Regions from separate parts of the Streptomyces sp. NPDC050485 genome, predicted to be linked through region 2. Evidence: riboswitches for the same ligand, from Rfam matches in the RefSeq annotation. Region 2 holds a riboswitch; the other holds the start of a gene.
The links. Region 2 has a riboswitch for glycine ahead of gcvP (aminomethyl-transferring glycine dehydrogenase). Riboswitches for the same ligand answer to the same signal wherever they lie in the genome.

Region 1: linked by a shared signal. The riboswitch ahead of gcvT (glycine cleavage system aminomethyltransferase GcvT) and the one ahead of gcvP (aminomethyl-transferring glycine dehydrogenase) in region 2 are both predicted to bind glycine.

The regions. Positions count from the first base shown of each region.
Region 1 covers NZ_JBITHR010000013.1:166,434-170,640, reverse strand. Annotated here, with positions in the region: gene ACIBK6_RS25695 (enhanced serine sensitivity protein SseB) at 120-893, opposite strand; gene ACIBK6_RS25690 (AAA family ATPase) at 979-1,653, opposite strand; glycine riboswitch at 1,783-1,880, shown strand; gene gcvT (glycine cleavage system aminomethyltransferase GcvT) at 2,034-3,149, shown strand; gene gcvH (glycine cleavage system protein GcvH) at 3,250-3,624, shown strand; gene glyA (serine hydroxymethyltransferase) at 3,663-4,207, shown strand, end outside.
Region 2 covers NZ_JBITHR010000006.1:414,088-418,294, reverse strand. Annotated here, with positions in the region: gene ACIBK6_RS16095 (DNA polymerase IV) at 1-1,158, shown strand, start outside; gene ACIBK6_RS16090 (PRC-barrel domain-containing protein) at 1,074-1,451, opposite strand; glycine riboswitch at 1,588-1,695, shown strand; gene gcvP (aminomethyl-transferring glycine dehydrogenase) at 1,889-4,207, shown strand, end outside.

The sequences.
Region 1 (4,207 bases), on a different contig from region 2:
TTGCGATGCACCGCACCAGCCCCCGCGCCCTGTCCGACCCTGACCCACCGGACACCCCCTAAGCCGCCCTACTGACACCGCCATGGCCCGGCGAAGACCTGCCGTGGCGGAGCCGCGGGCTACTGGGCCCGTGCGTAGAAGGGGCGCACCCGCTCGCGCATCCATTCGGCGACCGGATCGCGCGTCACGTCGAGCAGGACCAGGTTGACCGGCCAGCCGACCGGGACCCGGCCGAGCGCCCGGCCGAGCGCCTCCATGGGGGCGTCGCCGCCGGCCCCGTCCCAGGTGACGCACTCCACGCCGATGAACAGCGTCGGCGCCTCGCCCTCGATGGAGGCGAGTGCGCGGCGGGCGGTGCGCACCACCCCGGTCGCCTCGAACTCGTCGGCCGCGGCGGCCAGGAAGTCCACCGGGTCCTCCTGCCAGTCGGGCTCGAAGAGGCGTACCCGGGCTCCGGACGCGGGTCCGTCGAGCGCGGTACGCCCGGTACGGCACAGCTCGGCCACGGCGGGCGGCGGCAGCGGCATCCCGACGGCGCCCTCGGGGTTGACCGCGATGCCGAGCTGCGGCGGAAGCCCCCGGGCGAACTCGACGGCGGGCGCCACCGCGAACGGCATATGGGCGCCGACGCACTGGAGGAACTGCTGCTCGGAGCTGTAGACGGGGACGTAGGGGGCGCCGCCGAGCTCCATGGTGGGCAGGTCGAGGTCGGCGCTGTCCTGGCCGCCGCCGTTGGGCAGCGGCACCCACACCGCGCTGCGCCCGAGCACCTCGATGAGCCGGGGGCCCGCGTTGGGCATGCCGAGCGCCGCGGCCAGGGCCTCTTCGAGTTCGTTGCCCGGCCAGCCCCCGCCGCCGTGCGGATGCGCGAACGCCTGCTCCGGAAAGTTCATGTGCCGTCCTTCTCCCCCGACTGCCTGCCGGCCCTCCGCGGCCGTGCCCCAAAACCCTAGCGCCGCGACGGCCGGGCCCGCGTCGCTACTCGGCGAAGCCGATCCGCCGCAGCACCGAGGCCGACTCCCGGTCGAGCACGACCGCCGTCGCGCACCCGGTCGGCAGCCGCCCGGACTCCACTTGGGAGATCAGCCGGCGGGCCGCCCCGCGATGCCGGGCGAAGGCGTACCGCGAGACCCAGCGGCCCCGGCTGGCCTGGCCCTCCAGGGCCGTGCCGGGCGGTACGTCGAGCACGATCAGCCGCAGCGCGCGTCCCCTGCGCCGCGCCCCGCGGCCCAGCCAGTGCCGCACCCAGGCCTGCGTTCCGCAGTCGTGCACGACGATGCTCTCGCCGGAGCGCAGCGCCCACCAGGTCCTGGCGAAGTGCGCGGTCCTGGTCAGCGGACGGTAGAGGGGGTACGGGATCCCCGGCAGCCGGCGCTGCCAGGCGAGCCGGGTGTCCTGCGAGTCGATGCGGCGGTCCCTGACGGTCCTGCGCATCAGCGTCGTCTTGCCGCTGCCGGGCAGCCCGGACACGACGACCACGTCGCCCGCGGCGAAGAGCAGTTCCGGCGGGGTGCGCCCGGGCCTGCCGCGCAGATCCCGCACCCGCTCGCCCACCACCGGCCGGGCCCCCCGCGCCGCCGCCCCGTCCGGTGCGTACGCCTCCCGCAGCTGAACCGTGTCCCGTCCAACAACCGTGTCCCGTCCAACCGTCATGGCACTCCCCCCTGTTCGAGTCTCGCGACCCCTCCCCACGAAGTGTAAAGAGACGGTAATAGGGCTCAAGCGATTTGCCGCTTCCGGGATGCGTGCAATGATGTGCGCGCCAACTGCATACCGGCCGTTCGAATCCGCGCGGGAGAGTTCCCAGCAGCTGTGAGCTGGGGCGCCGAAGGAGCAAGTTCCTCCCTTGAATCTCTCAGGCCCCGTACCGCGCGGACGAGGCAGATCTGAAAAGCGGGCCGTCTCCTTGCGGGCGGTCCCACCCAAGGTGCAAGCCGTGCCGCGCCCAGCGCGCCGGTGAACCTCTCAGGTTCCGATGACAGATGGGGAGGATGTCCTCGACCGTCATGCCCCGGGACCTTGGAGCAACATCCATGAGCAACGCCCCCCGCCTCACTGCCCTCGATGCTCTGCATCGATCGCTGGGCGCCACCATGACCGACTTCGCGGGCTGGGACATGCCGCTGCGGTACGGGAGCGAGCGCGACGAGCACAACGCCGTACGCACCCGCGCCGGCCTCTTCGACCTGTCCCACATGGGCGAGATCACGGTCACCGGTCCGCAGGCGTGCGCGCTGCTCGACCACGCCCTGGTCGGCAACATCGGCACGGTCGGCCTCGGCCGCGCCCGATACACGATGATCTGCCAGGAGGACGGCGGGATCGTGGACGACCTGATCGTCTACCGCCTGGGCGAGACCGAGTACATGGTGGTCGCCAACGCGGGCAACGCGCAGATCGTGCTCGACGCGATCACCGAGCGCGGCGCCGGTTTCGACGCCGAGGTCCGCGACGACCGCGACGCGTACGCGCTGATCGCCGTGCAGGGCCCCGAGTCCCCCGGCATCCTGAAGTCCGTCACCGACGCCGACCTCGACGGGCTGAAGTACTACGCCGGTCTGCCCGGCACCGTCGCAGGCGTCCCCGCGCTGATCGCCCGCACCGGCTACACCGGCGAGGACGGCTTCGAGCTGTTCGTCGCGCCGGTCCACGCCGAGCAGCTGTGGCGGGCGCTGACCGAGGCGGGCCGGGACGCGGGCCTGGTGCCGTGCGGCCTGTCCTGCCGCGACACGCTGCGCCTTGAGGCGGGCATGCCGCTGTACGGGCATGAGCTGACCACCGCGCTCACCCCCTTCGACGCCGGTCTCGGCCGGGTCGTGAAGTTCGAGAAGGAGGGCGACTTCGTGGGCCGCGCGGCGCTGGAGGCCGCCGCCGAGAAGGCCGCCGCGAACCCGCCGCGCAAGCTGGTCGGGCTGATCGCCGAGGGCCGCCGGGTGCCGCGCGCCGGGTTCCCGGTCGTTGCCGACGGCCAGGTCATCGGCGAGGTCACCTCCGGCGCCCCGTCGCCGACCCTTGGCAAGCCGATCGCCATCGCGTACGTGGACGCCGCGCACGCCACGCCCGGCACCGCCGGCGTCGGCGTGGACATCCGGGGCACGCACGAGCCGTACGAGGTCGTCGCGCTCCCCTTCTACAAGCGCCAGAAATGACCCTCCGGTCCCACCGGCGCCACCCTTGTTGTCCCGGCATCCGGGACGCTCCCCCCTCCCCCGTCATCAGCACTCCCCCGCGTACAGGAGAATTCAGCTCATGAGCAACCCGAAGCAGCTGCGCTACAGCAAGGAGCACGAGTGGCTGTCGGCCGCCGAGGACGGCGTGTCGACGGTCGGCATCACGGAGCACGCGGCCAACGCGCTCGGTGACGTCGTGTACGTACAGCTTCCGGAGGTCGGTGAGACGGTGACCGCGGGCGAGACCTGCGGCGAGCTGGAGTCCACCAAGTCCGTCAGCGATCTGTACTCCCCGGTCACCGGCGAGGTCGTCGCCGCCAACCAGGACGTCGTGGACGACCCGGCCCTGGTCAACTCCGCCCCGTTCGAGGGCGGTTGGCTGTTCAAGGTGCGCGTCGCCGAGGAGCCGGGCGACCTGCTCTCCGCCGACGAGTACACCGACTTCGCCAGCTGACCCCGACCACCGGGACAAGGGATTCAAGGGATCGTCTGATGTCGCTTCTGAACCAGCCCCTCCACGAGCTGGACCCGGACGTCGCCGCCGCCGTCGACGCCGAGCTCCACCGCCAGCAGTCCACCCTCGAAATGATCGCCTCGGAGAACTTCGCTCCGGTCGCGGTCATGGAGGCCCAGGGCTCGGTCCTCACCAACAAGTACGCCGAGGGCTACCCGGGCCGCCGCTACTACGGCGGCTGCGAGCACGTCGACGTGGTCGAGCAGATCGCCATCGACCGCGTCAAGGCGCTCTTCGGCGCCGAGGCCGCCAACGTCCAGCCGCACTCGGGCGCGCAGGCCAACGCCGCCGCGATGTTCGCGCTGCTCAAGCCGGGCGACACGATCATGGGTCTGAACCTGGCCCACGGCGGCCACCTGACCCACGGCATGAAGATCAACTTCTCCGGCAAGCTCTACAACGTGGTCCCGTACCACGTGGACGAGACCGGCGAGGTCGACATGGCCGAGGTCGAGCGCCTCGCCAAGGAGTCCAAGCCGCAGCTGATCGTGGCGGGCTGGTCCGCCTACCCGCGCCAGCTGGA
Region 2 (4,207 bases):
GGGGTGGCCTTCGGTCCGGTCGAGGCGCTGGAGGCCGGTGAGCGGCTGCGCAGGGACATCAGGGCGGTCACCGGGCTGACCGGCTCGGTCGGGCTCGCCGGGTCCAAGATGCTGGCCAAGATCGCCTCCGAGCAGGCCAAGCCGGACGGCCTCGTGCTCATAGAGCCCGGCACCGAGCGCGAGCTGCTGGCCCCGATGCCGGTGCGCACCCTGCCGGGCGTGGGCCCGGCGACCGGGGAGCATCTGCGACGGGCCGGGATGACCAGGATCGCGGACCTGGCCGAGGCGGGCGAGGACGAGCTCGTACGGCTCCTCGGGAAGTCGCACGGGGCGTCGCTGTACCGGATGGCGGCGGGGGGCGACGACCGGCCGGTGGTTGCCGAGCGGGACACCAAGTCGGTGTCGGTGGAGGACACCTTCGACGTGGACCTGCACGACCGGGTGCGGATCACGACCGAGGTCGGGCGGCTCGCGGACCGGTGTGTGCAGCGCCTGCGTGCCTCCGGGCACTCGGGCCGGACCATCGTGCTCAAGGTCAGGCGCTACGACTTCTCGACGCTGACCCGCTCCGAGACCCTGCGGGGCCCCACGGACGACCCTTCGGTGGTGCGGGAGGCGGCGGGCCGGCTCCTGGACTCCGTGGACACCACGGGCGGTGTGCGGCTGCTCGGCGTGGGGGTCAGCGGGCTCGCCGACTTCACACAGGAGGACCTGTTCGCGCAGGCCGCGGGGGAGCGGGCCGAAGAGCAGCCGACGGCCGATGAGGCCCCGCCGCCGGACGAGGAGGCGGAGGCCGTTGCGGACCCGGCGCAGCGGCGGTGGCTGGCCGGGCACGACGTGCGGCACGCGGAGTACGGGCCGGGATGGGTGCAGGGCAGCGGCCTCGGGCGGGTGACCGTGCGGTTCGAGACCCCGGTGTCGGCGGAGCCGGGGCGCGTCCGGACCTTCAAGGTGGACGACCCCGAGCTGGTGCCCTCCGAACCGCTGCCCCTGGTCGCGGAAGCGGCCGCGGCGGAAGGGGCAGCGAGGGCGGAGGCAGGGTCAGCGGCGGCCGCCGAAGGGCGCGGGGCGGGTCAGGTATCGCCGTTGGCGAGCCGTCCGAAGTCCCGGTCGGGCGGCGGCGGGCCCGGATCGGGGGCCGAGATGTCCAGACCGTAGTGATGGTAGAGCTGGAGCTCCTGTTCCGGGGAGAGGTGGCGGCCCACGCCGAAGTCGGGGGCGTCCTTGATCAGCGAGCGGTCGTACGGGATGTGCAGCGCCTCGTCGACCACGGTGCTGGGCTCCAGCGGCACGAAGGCGTCCCGGCTGAACAGCCCGGTGCGTACGGCGGCCCATTCGGGGGCGCCGGTCGCATCGTCGAGATAGACCTCGTCCACCGTTCCGATCTTGTGTCCCTCGCGGTCGTACGCCTTGCGGCCGATCAGGCTGCGCGGATCGATATCGGTCTGCACGGTCCCTCCAATTGGTCGCAACCGGTCACAACTGCTCCATAACCACTACGAAAGTGCACATCGGGGGTGTCGGCCACTTGAGCGGGTGAACAAAGAATCGGGCTCGGACCTCGCTGGTAGGCTGGCAAGCGGCTGCTGACCCCGTGCGGGAGAGCCGTCCGGAGTGCTCATTGGAGTTCCTCGGCGGCGCCGAAGGAGCAACTCCTCCCCGGAATCTCTCAGGCCCACGGACCGCACGGACGAGGTCACTCTGGAAAGCAGGACGGGGGACGTACGGGCAGTCGTGCCCGCGCGCGACCCTTCCTCACCGACGGTGAAAGCCGGGTCGCTGCCACGCGCCCGGTGAAGCTCTCAGGTTGAGATGACAGAGGGGGAGGCCGTCCGGGTACCCGTGCCGTGGTGCCCCTCGCAGGTCGTGCGACCAGGAGGCCTCCGTAATGACCGCCAACCGCATTCCGCTCAGTCAGCTGGAGCGTGGCATCCCCTTCGAGCAGCGCCACATCGGGCCCGATGCCGGGGCCCAGGCGAAGATGCTCGCGCAGGTCGGCTATGGCTCGCTCGACGAGCTGACCGCCGCCGCAGTCCCCGATGTGATCAAGAGCGCCGGTGCGCTGGGGCTGCCCGAGGCGCGGACCGAGGCCGAGGTGCTCGCCGAGCTGCGCCGGCTCGCGGACCGCAACCAGGTGCTCGCCCCGATGATCGGCCTCGGCTACCACGGCACGTTCACGCCGCCGGTGATCCTGCGCAACGTCATGGAGAACCCCGCCTGGTACACGGCGTACACGCCCTACCAGCCGGAGATCTCGCAGGGCCGCCTGGAGGCGCTGCTCAACTTCCAGACCATGGTCGCCGAGCTGACCGGCCTGCCCACCTCGGGAGCCTCGCTGCTCGACGAGGGCACCGCCGCCGCCGAGGCGCTGGCGCTCTCCCGGCGGGTCGGCAAGGTCAAGGGCGGGGTCTTCCTCGTCGACGCCGACACCCTGCCGCAGACCGTCGCCGTGATCCAGACGCGAGCCGAGCCGACCGGTGTCGAGGTCGTCGTCGCCGACCTGAGCGACGGCATCCCGGCCGAGATCGCCGAGCGCGGTGTCTTCGGCGTGCTGCTCCAGTACCCGGGCGCCTCCGGGCAGGTCCGCGACCTCAAGCCCGTGATCGACGCGGCCCACGGACTCGGCGCGATCGTCACCGTCGCCGCCGACCTCCTCGCGCTCACCCTGCTCGCCTCGCCCGGCTCGCTGGGCGCGGACATCGCCGTCGGTACGACGCAGCGCTTCGGCGTCCCGATGGGCTTCGGCGGCCCGCACGCCGGGTTCATGGCGGTCCAGGAGAAGTTCGCCCGCAGCCTGCCGGGCCGCCTCGTCGGCGTCTCCGTCGACGCGGACGGCAACAAGGCGTACCGCCTGGCCCTCCAGACGCGCGAGCAGCACATCCGCCGCGAGAAGGCCACCAGCAACATCTGCACCGCCCAGGTGCTGCTCGCCGTGATGGCGGGAATGTACGCGGTCTACCACGGCCCGGACGGCCTGAAGCAGATCGCGCAGCGCACCCACCGGTACGCCGTCCTGCTCGCCGAGGGCCTCAAGGCCGCCGGTATCGAGGTCGCCCACGGCTCGTACTTCGACACGCTGACCGTGCGCGTGCCCGGCAAGGCCGCCGAGGTCGTAGCGGCCGCCCGCGAGGGCGGGGTCAACCTGCACCCGGTCGACGCCGACACCGTCTCCATCGCGTGCGACGAGACCACCGCGCGGGCCCAACTGGCCGCCGTCTGGGCCGCGTTCGGCGTCGACGCCGACATCGAGGCGCTGGACGCGGCGGCCGCCGACACGCTGCCGGCCGCCCTGCTGCGCACCGACGACTTCCTGACCCACCCGGTCTTCCACCAGCACCGCTCCGAGACCGCGATGCTGCGCTACCTGCGCAAGCTCGCCGACCGCGACTACGCGCTGGACCGCGGCATGATCCCGCTCGGCTCCTGCACCATGAAGCTGAACGCGACGACCGAGATGGAGCCGGTGACCTGGCCCGAGTTCGGTCAGATCCACCCCTTCGCGCCGATCGAGCAGGCCGCCGGCTACCTCACGCTCATCCGTGAGCTGGAGGAGCGGCTCGCCGAGGTCACCGGGTACGACGCGGTGTCCCTCCAGCCGAACGCCGGTTCGCAGGGCGAACTCGCGGGTCTGCTCGCGGTCCGCGCCTACCACCGGGCCAACGGCGACACCCAGCGCACCGTCTGTCTCATCCCGTCCTCCGCGCACGGCACCAACGCCGCGAGCGCCGTGATGGCCGGCATGAAGGTCGTCGTCGTCAAGACCGCCGACGACGGCGAGGTCGACGCCGACGACCTGCGCGCCAAGATCGAGCAGTACCGCGACGAGCTGTCGGTGCTGATGATCACCTACCCGTCCACGCACGGCGTGTTCGAGGAGCACGTCGCCGACATCTGCGGTCTGGTCCACGAGGCCGGCGGCCAGGTCTACGTCGACGGCGCCAACCTCAACGCCCTGGTGGGGCTGGCCAAGCCGGGCAAGTTCGGCGGCGACGTCTCGCACCTCAACCTGCACAAGACGTTCTGCATCCCGCACGGCGGCGGCGGCCCCGGCGTCGGCCCGGTCGGGGTGCGCGCGCACCTCGCGCCGTACCTGCCGAACCACCCGCTGCAGCCGAGCGCCGGTCCGGAGACGGGCGTCGGCCCGATCTCGGCCGCCCCGTGGGGCTCGGCGGGCATCCTGCCGATCTCATGGGCGTACGTACGTCTC